Regions from separate parts of the Streptomyces sp. NPDC025784 genome, predicted to be linked through region 1. Evidence: riboswitches for the same ligand, from Rfam matches in the RefSeq annotation. Region 1 holds a riboswitch; the other holds the start of a gene.

Evidence for each region. A riboswitch is a leader RNA that binds a small molecule or an ion and turns the genes downstream of it on or off. The one in region 1 is predicted to bind cobalamin.
Region 2: it holds a riboswitch for cobalamin, as region 1 does, so the genes downstream of both, ACZ4IF_RS30480 (CbtB domain-containing protein) here and ACZ4IF_RS34120 (ribonucleoside-diphosphate reductase subunit alpha) in region 1, are expected to answer to the same signal.

Annotation. Positions count from the first base shown of each region.
Region 1 covers NZ_JBVHMN010000019.1:94,594-98,435, reverse strand. The annotation lists gene mctP (monocarboxylate uptake permease MctP) at 1-928, shown strand, start outside; gene ACZ4IF_RS34125 (GNAT family N-acetyltransferase) at 1,176-1,700, shown strand; cobalamin riboswitch at 1,775-1,913, shown strand; gene ACZ4IF_RS34120 (ribonucleoside-diphosphate reductase subunit alpha) at 2,049-3,842, shown strand, end outside.
Region 2 covers NZ_JBVHMN010000015.1:223,349-227,190, reverse strand. The annotation lists gene ACZ4IF_RS30500 (LacI family DNA-binding transcriptional regulator) at 1-115, shown strand, start outside; gene ACZ4IF_RS30495 (nuclear transport factor 2 family protein) at 212-604, shown strand; gene ACZ4IF_RS30490 (four-helix bundle copper-binding protein) at 698-1,072, shown strand; gene ACZ4IF_RS30485 (histidine phosphatase family protein) at 1,438-2,016, opposite strand; cobalamin riboswitch at 2,162-2,302, shown strand; gene ACZ4IF_RS30480 (CbtB domain-containing protein) at 2,341-2,562, shown strand; gene ACZ4IF_RS30475 (CbtA family protein) at 2,585-3,355, shown strand; gene ACZ4IF_RS30470 (acyl-CoA dehydrogenase family protein) at 3,827-3,842, shown strand, end outside.

The sequences.
Region 1 (3,842 bases):
CGAGATCTTCAAGGCGGCGGGTGACAAGTACACCGCGGCCGGCGCGGGCGGGCTCGTGCCGCCCGAGGCGGGCCAGTGGACCTATGCCACGCTCGCGCTCGGCTCGGCGCTCGCGCTGTTCATGTACCCGCACTCGATCACGGCGACGCTGTCCAGCCGCAGCCGCGAGGTGATCCGCCGCAACACCACGATCCTCCCGCTGTACTCGCTGATGCTGGGCCTGCTCGCGCTGCTCGGGTTCATGGCGATCGCGGCCGGGGTGAAGGTCACCAACGGCCAGCTCGCGATCCCGCAGCTGTTCGAGAACATGTTCCCGGACTGGTTCGCGGGTGTGGCCTTCGCGGCCATCGGCATCGGCGCGCTGGTCCCCGCGGCCATCATGTCGATCGCCGCCGCGAACCTCTTCACGCGCAACATCTACAAGGACTTCATCAAGCCGGACGCCACTCCGCAGCAGGAGACCAAGGTCTCCAAGCTGGTCTCGCTGCTGGTGAAGGTGGGCGCGCTGGTCTTCGTCCTCACCATGGACAAGACGGTCGCCATCAACTTCCAGCTCCTGGGCGGCATCTGGATCCTGCAGACCTTCCCGGCCCTGGTCGGCGGCCTGTTCACACGCTGGTTCCACCGCTGGGCGCTCCTCGCCGGCTGGGCCGTGGGCATGCTCTACGGCACGATCGCCGCGTACGGGGTGGCCTCGCCGACGCAGAAGCACTTCGGCGGCAGCGCCAAGGAGATCCCCGGCATCGGGGAGATCGGCTACATCGGCTTCACGGCGTTCACCCTGAACGTGGTCGTGACGGTCGTCCTCACGTTCGCGCTGCGTGCGTTCAAGGCCCCGGACGGCGTCGACGAGACGTCCGCCGAGGACTACACGGCGGACGCGGGCGACCCGGGGGTCGAGGTGGAGCTGCCGGTGGCGGCCCACTGACCCGGCGGTTCCACACTCCGCGGCGCCCCTCGGTCAGGGGGGCGCCGCGGTCTTTTCGCGCCCGCCGTCCTGCCGTCGTACGGCGGCAGGCCCCACCGCCCGGACCTGGGGGCCCGCCCGGGCCGTGAGGTCCGTCGACTCCACCGGGGCCGACGACTCCACCGGATCCGGCGGGGCCGACCGGCGCCGCTGCCCCGCCCCCGGGAATTCGGCGGCCCTCCCCCGCGATCTCCCCCAGACTGTGCGCATGGACACAGTCATCCGCGTCGCGCATCCCGAGGAGTACCCGGGCCTCGGCGAGATCACCGCCCAGGCCTATCTCCGCGACGGGCTGCTCGACTTCGGGGAGAGCGACGCGTACCTGGGAGAGCTGCGGGACGTGGCCAAGCGCGCCGCCGCGGCCGACGTGCTCGTCGCGGTCGAACGCGGATCCACGCCCGGCACGCAGCGGCTGCTCGGTGGGGTGACCTTCGTGCCGCGCGGCGGCGCCATGGCCGACATCGCCCGCCCCGGCGAGGCCGAGATCCGCATGCTCGCGGTCGCCCGGGAGGCACGCGGCCGGGGTGCCGGGGAGGCACTCGTCCGCGCCTGCGTCGACCGCGCACGGGCCACGGAGGGCTGCGTACGCATCGTGCTGTCCACCCAGCACTCCATGCACGCCGCCCACCGGATCTACGAGCGCCTCGGCTTCACCCGCACCCCGGACCGCGACTGGAACCCGATCCCGGAACTGGACGACATCCGGCTGCTCACCTACGAACTGACGCTCTGACAGCTCTTCTGCCACCCTCCGAAGCCGACACGACACAACATGTGGGGGTGGTCCCGCAGCCCGGCACAAGATGTATGCTCATGCTCGCTGTCGCCGCAGGGGAATCCGGTGCGAATCCGGAACTGTCCCGCAACGGTGTACTTGTGCGTGTTCGCGTCTCCGCCTGCACGCGCTGGCTTCAGTCCGAGGACCTGCCGACAGCGCACCCCGGCCGTCCGGCCCGGGTGCCGACGACGTCCGGGCCTCGCGGAATGGGCCGGTGGACGCGGTGTGCTGCCCTCCGGCCGGCGCCCCCGTGTGCCTCCGTGCCTCCCGACAGGCCCCGTGCCGAGCGAGGGAGAGCCCCACGTGACCATCGCGCCAGCCGATCCGGCTTCAGCGTCAGCGCAGCAGGCCCCGGTGGAGACGGACGGTCCCGGTACCGCGCTGCTGCGGATCCTGACCGATCTCACCGCCGACCTCCCCGACGCCGACCCCGGCCGGGTCGCGGCGGCCGCGCTGCGCGGCCGGTCCGCCCGGGCCGACGAGGCGGAGCTGCGTGAGCTGGCCACCGAGGCGGCGGCGGGACTCATCTCCGAGGACCCCGCGTACTCGCGGCTGGCCGCCCGGCTGCTGACGATCAGCATCGCTGCCGAGGCCGCCTCGCAGGGCGTCGCGTCCTTCTCCGAGTCGGTCGCCGTCGGCCACCGCGAGGGTCTTGTCGCGGACCGTACCGCGGAGTTCGTCCGCCTGCACACGGCCCGCCTCGACGCGCTCGTCGACGTCGAGGGCGACGACCGCTTCGGCTACTTCGGTCTGCGCACCCTGCACAGCCGTTATCTGCTCCGCCACCCGATCACCCGCCGGGTGATCGAGACGCCCCAGCACTTCATGCTCCGGGTGGCGTCGGGTCTCGCCGAGGACGACACCGTCCGCTCCGTGGACGAAGTCGCCGCGCTCTACCGGCTGATGAGCCGTCTCGACTACCTGCCCTCCTCCCCCACGCTCTTCAACTCCGGTACGCGGCACCCGCAGATGTCGTCCTGCTACCTCCTCGACTCCCCGCTGGACGAGCTCGACTCCATCTACGACCGCTACCACCAGGTGGCCCGGCTCTCGAAGCACGCGGGCGGCATCGGGCTGTCGTACTCCCGCATCCGCTCGCGCGGTTCGCTCATCCGCGGCACGAACGGGCACTCCAACGGCATCGTCCCGTTCCTGAAGACCCTCGACGCCTCGGTCGCCGCGGTGAACCAGGGCGGCCGGCGCAAGGGCGCTGCGGCCGTCTACCTGGAGACCTGGCACTCCGACATCGAGGAGTTCCTGGAGCTGCGCGACAACACCGGTGAGGACGCCCGGCGCACGCACAACCTGAACCTGGCGCACTGGATCCCGGACGAGTTCATGCGCCGGGTGAACGAGAACGGTGACTGGTCGCTGTTCTCCCCGGCCGACGTGCCGGAGCTGGTCGACCTGTGGGGCGACGAGTTCGACGCCGCCTACCGCAAGGCCGAGGAGGCCGGGCTCGCCCGGAAGACCATCCCGGCCCGCGATCTGTACGGCCGGATGATGCGCACCCTCGCGCAGACCGGCAACGGCTGGATGACCTTCAAGGACGCCGCCAACCGCGCCGCCAACCAGACCGCCGAGCCGGGCCACACCGTCCACTCCTCGAACCTGTGCACCGAGATCCTGGAGGTCACGGACGACGGGGAGACGGCGGTCTGCAACCTCGGTTCGGTCAACCTCGGTGCCTTCGTGGGCAACGGCGACATCGACTGGGAGCGGCTGGACGAGACCGTCCGCACGGCCGTGACGTTCCTGGACCGGGTCGTCGACATCAACTTCTACCCGACCGAGCAGGCGGGCCGTTCCAACGCCAGGTGGCGCCCGGTGGGCCTCGGCGCGATGGGCCTCCAGGACGTCTTCTTCAAGCTGCGGCTGCCCTTCGACTCGGCCGAGGCGAAGGCGCTGTCCACGCGGATCGCCGAGCGCATCATGCTCGCCGCGTACGAGGCCTCCGCGGACCTCGCCGAGCGCAACGGCCCGCTGCCGGCCTGGGAGAAGACCCGTACGGCGCGCGGTGTGCTGCACCCCGACCACTTCGACGCCGAGCTGACCTGGCCGGAGCGCTGGGCGGCGCTGCGGGAACGCATCGCCGCG
Region 2 (3,842 bases), on a different contig from region 1:
CGGCCGGTCGTCCGAGGGGCCTGGCCCGGGGGAGGAGACCGGCCGGGGGGAGGAGACCGTCATCGCTCCAAATCTGGTGGTGCGCGGCACCACGGCCGCTCCGGGGGGTGGCTGAACGACCGCCGAGGCTGGACGGCGCCCCGTCGCATGGCTAGTGTGATCGACGAATAGTCAATTTGTTGAGTATGGATATGAGGATGAGGTGGGCGTGATGGATTCCTTCCGCAAGGCCGTGGAGGCCGGTGATCTCGCCGCGGTCGAGGACATGCTGTCCGACGACGTCGTCTTCCACAGCCCCGTCGCCTTCAAGCCCTACCCCGGGAAGGCGATCACCGCGGCCATCCTCCGCGGCGTCACGCGCGTCTTCACCGACTTCCACTACGTCCGCGAGATCGGCGGCGCGGACGGCCGCGACCACGCGCTCGTCTTCGAGGCGAAGGTCGGCGACAAGAAGATCACCGGCTGCGACTTCCTCCACTTCGACGAGGACGGGAAGATCGACGACTTCATGGTCATGGTCCGCCCGCTGTCCGCCGCCCAGGCGCTCTCCGAGGCGATGGGAGCCCAGTTCGACCGGATCGCCCAGGAGGCGGCCGGCGCGTGACGTCGGGCGGCCCGGTGTGCACCGGGCGCACAGGGCCGTGTTCCGGACGCCGCGGACGGGTTTGACGCGAAGGCGCGCGGCTACCCGCGCGTGGTGACATCGACGACTTCCCGGCAGGAGCTCATCCGGTTCCTGGAGGACCGCTTCGCCTGCGCCCAGGCGTGCACCGAGTGCGCCAGGGTCTGTGCGCTGCGCGCGAGCCTCATGGATCCGGACGGGCCCGAGGAGCAGGATCGCGTACGCCGCAAGGGCATCCAGTGCACGGAAGTGTGCGACGCGACCTGCCTGGTGCTGTCCGAGGGGACGCACCGGGACGAGGCCGCTGTCCGCTCCCAGGTGGAATGGTGCCGCGACGTCTGCCTGGAGGGCGCCCTCGTCTTCGACGAGTACGACGGTGCGCGGGACGCGGCGAAGGAGTGCCGTGCGTGCGCGCAGGCGTGTGCGGACTTCCTCGCGGTCCTGGGCTGAGGGCGGCAGGGGCCGTCCGGCGCCGCGCGCCGTGCGGGACGCTGTGGGCCGAGCGCCGCGCGAAGCCGTCCGCCGGCCCGCCCGGGCGCGGGTGGGAGCGGCACGACGGGACGGGACCGGAACGTCCGGGCCGGGAACGGCGCTCCGGCGGATGCCTGGGACTCCGGCGGGCGGCGGGAACTCCGGCGGATGCCTGGGACTCCGGCGGGCGGCGGGAACTCCGGCGGATGCCTGGGACTCCGGCGGATGCCTGGAACTCCGGCGGATGCCTGGAACTCCGGCGGACGGCGGGAACTCCGGCGGATGCCTGGGACTCCGGCGGACGACCGGAACATCGGCCGGCGACCGGAATTCCGGCCGGCGCATCAGCCCGGCTCCGCCAGTGGACGCCCCGCGCGTACGTTCCAGCGCCCCGATCGCCCGCTGAACTCCGTGGCGGTCAGGGGCGGTACGTCGACGCGCCAGAAGGCCGCGTCCGGCGCACCCAGAACCCGCACCAGCGCGGCCCGTACGACCTCCGGCTCCACCACGGCGACCGTCCGGCCCGACGCCTGCGCGGTGCCGTCCAGCCAGCCGGCCACCCGGTCGCAGAACGCCCGTACCGACTCGCCGCCGTGCGGCGCGGCCCCGGGGTCGGCCAGCCAGCCCGCCACCGCCTCGGGCTCCTGCGCGCTCACCTCCGCCAAAGTCGCACCGCGCCAGCGGCCCACGTCGAGACCGGCCAACTCCGGTGCGTCCGGGGCGCCTTCGAGACCGAGAGCGTCGGCGGTCGCACGACAGCGCACGGCGGGGGAGACCCACTGCCGCTCCGCGGCCGGCAGCTGTCCCGCAGCCGCCCGCGCGAGCCGCAGTCCGGACGCGTCGAGCGGACGTCCGTCGTCGAAGCGGGCCTCGCGCAGTGCGGCGCCCAGCGCGGCTGAGATCAAGATCACTCGACTTGTCATGTCCTCACTCTCATGGGTTCTCGTGGTGTCCGCCGGCCCGAAAAGCCTTATGGGGCAAGGGAATCCGCCGCACACCCGGTCCGTGGGGGCGCACCCCGTGCTCCCCCGTGCGCCCTTGGCCGGAACCCGCCGACGCGGTACCGTCGCGTCGAAATCGACGACGGCTCGGCGGAAGCCCGGTGGAAATCCGGCACGGTCGCGCCACTGTAAGCCCAGCACGACCCCCCCTCGCCAGGGGCGGTGAGGGCAGGGCAAGTCAGACCCGCGGCTGTCGTCCAGTGCACCACCGGAATGGGACGCGAGTTCCCCAGGAGGTTCTGCCCCATGGCGCAGTCCGTCGCTCAGCCGACCGCCACACCCACCGCGGTACCCGCCAAGCTGCCGATCGGCGCGATCGCCCCCTGGGCGGTCTTCTTCGGCATCCTGATGCTGGTCCTGCTCTACTTCGTCGGCGCCGAACAGGGCGCCACCGCAGTCGTGTCCGGCGAGAACGTCCACGAGTGGGTCCACGACGCCCGCCACCTGCTCGGCTTCCCGTGCCACTGACGACCACGGGACGTACGAGCCGATGAATTCCGCAATCGTAAGAAACCTGTTGGTGCGTGGCATGCTCGCGGGACTCGCCGCGGGCCTGCTCGCCCTGGTCGTCGCCTACTTCCTGGGCGAGCCGCGCGTCGACTCGGCGATCGGCTACGAAGAGGCGCACTCCCACGCGCACGAGCACGGCGTGGAAGCGGTGTCCCGCACGATGCAGTCCACCGGCGGCCTGGCCACCGGCGTCCTCGTCTACGGGGTCGCGTTCGGCGGTATCGCCGCTCTCGCGTACTGCTTCGCGCTCGGCAGGATCGGCCGCTTCGGGCCGCGGGCGAGCGCGCTGCTGCTGTCGGTGGCGGGCCTGCTCGCGGTCTATGTCGTGCCGTTCCTGAAGTACCCGGCCAACCCGCCGTCGGTCGGCGATCCCGACACCATCGGGAAGCGCACGACCCTGTACTTCCTGATGATGGTGCTCAGCGTGCTGCTGGCCGTCGCGACCGTGATCCTGGGCAAGCGCCTCGCGCCGCGCCTGGGCAATTGGAACGCGACGATCGCGGGGGGCGCGTTCTTCGTCCTCACGATCGGTCTCGCCTACGCGTTCCTGCCGGCCGTGAACGAGGTTCCGAAGGACTTCTCGGGCACCCTGCTCTGGCAGTTCCGGCTCGCGGCCCTCGCCATCCAGCTGACCCTGTGGACCGCCTTCGGGCTCGTCTTCGGGTTCCTGGCCGAACGGGTGCTGGCGCCTAAGCCGGCCGCCGGAGGCCGACAGGAGGTCACCGCGGGGGCGACTCCCGTGGCCCACTGAGCGGTGACGGAAGGGCGGCCCCGGTCCTCGACCGGGGCCGCCCTCCTGCGTGCACCGGACGTCAGGCCGGCCGGATCAGCAGCTCGAAGCCGTCCAGCAGCGCCGTGAGGCCGACGTCGAAGTGCTCGTCGATCTCCCTGTCGTCGGCGGCGCGGGCCAAGGGCGGCACGGGGGGCACGCGGCCTCCCGCTCGGCGCGGTGATGATCGCCGGTGCCGTGGTGGTGGCGGTGCGTGCCGAACGGGCCCGGGGCCCGGTGATCGGACAAGAGGCGCCGGAGAGACGGTGATCGGCCGAGAGGCCCCAGGGCCCGGTGATCGGGCCCCGGGGAAGGAGTGGCGGTGGTCGCCGAAGGGGAGCACGGGAAATTCCTCTGACGCGTCATCAGCATTCCCAAGTTCTGCAACACGTTCTACTCTGTGCGCCGACCAGCCGGGAGAACCAGCTCGGGCACCGGGCAACAGGAGGCGCCGTGCATCTCGAATACA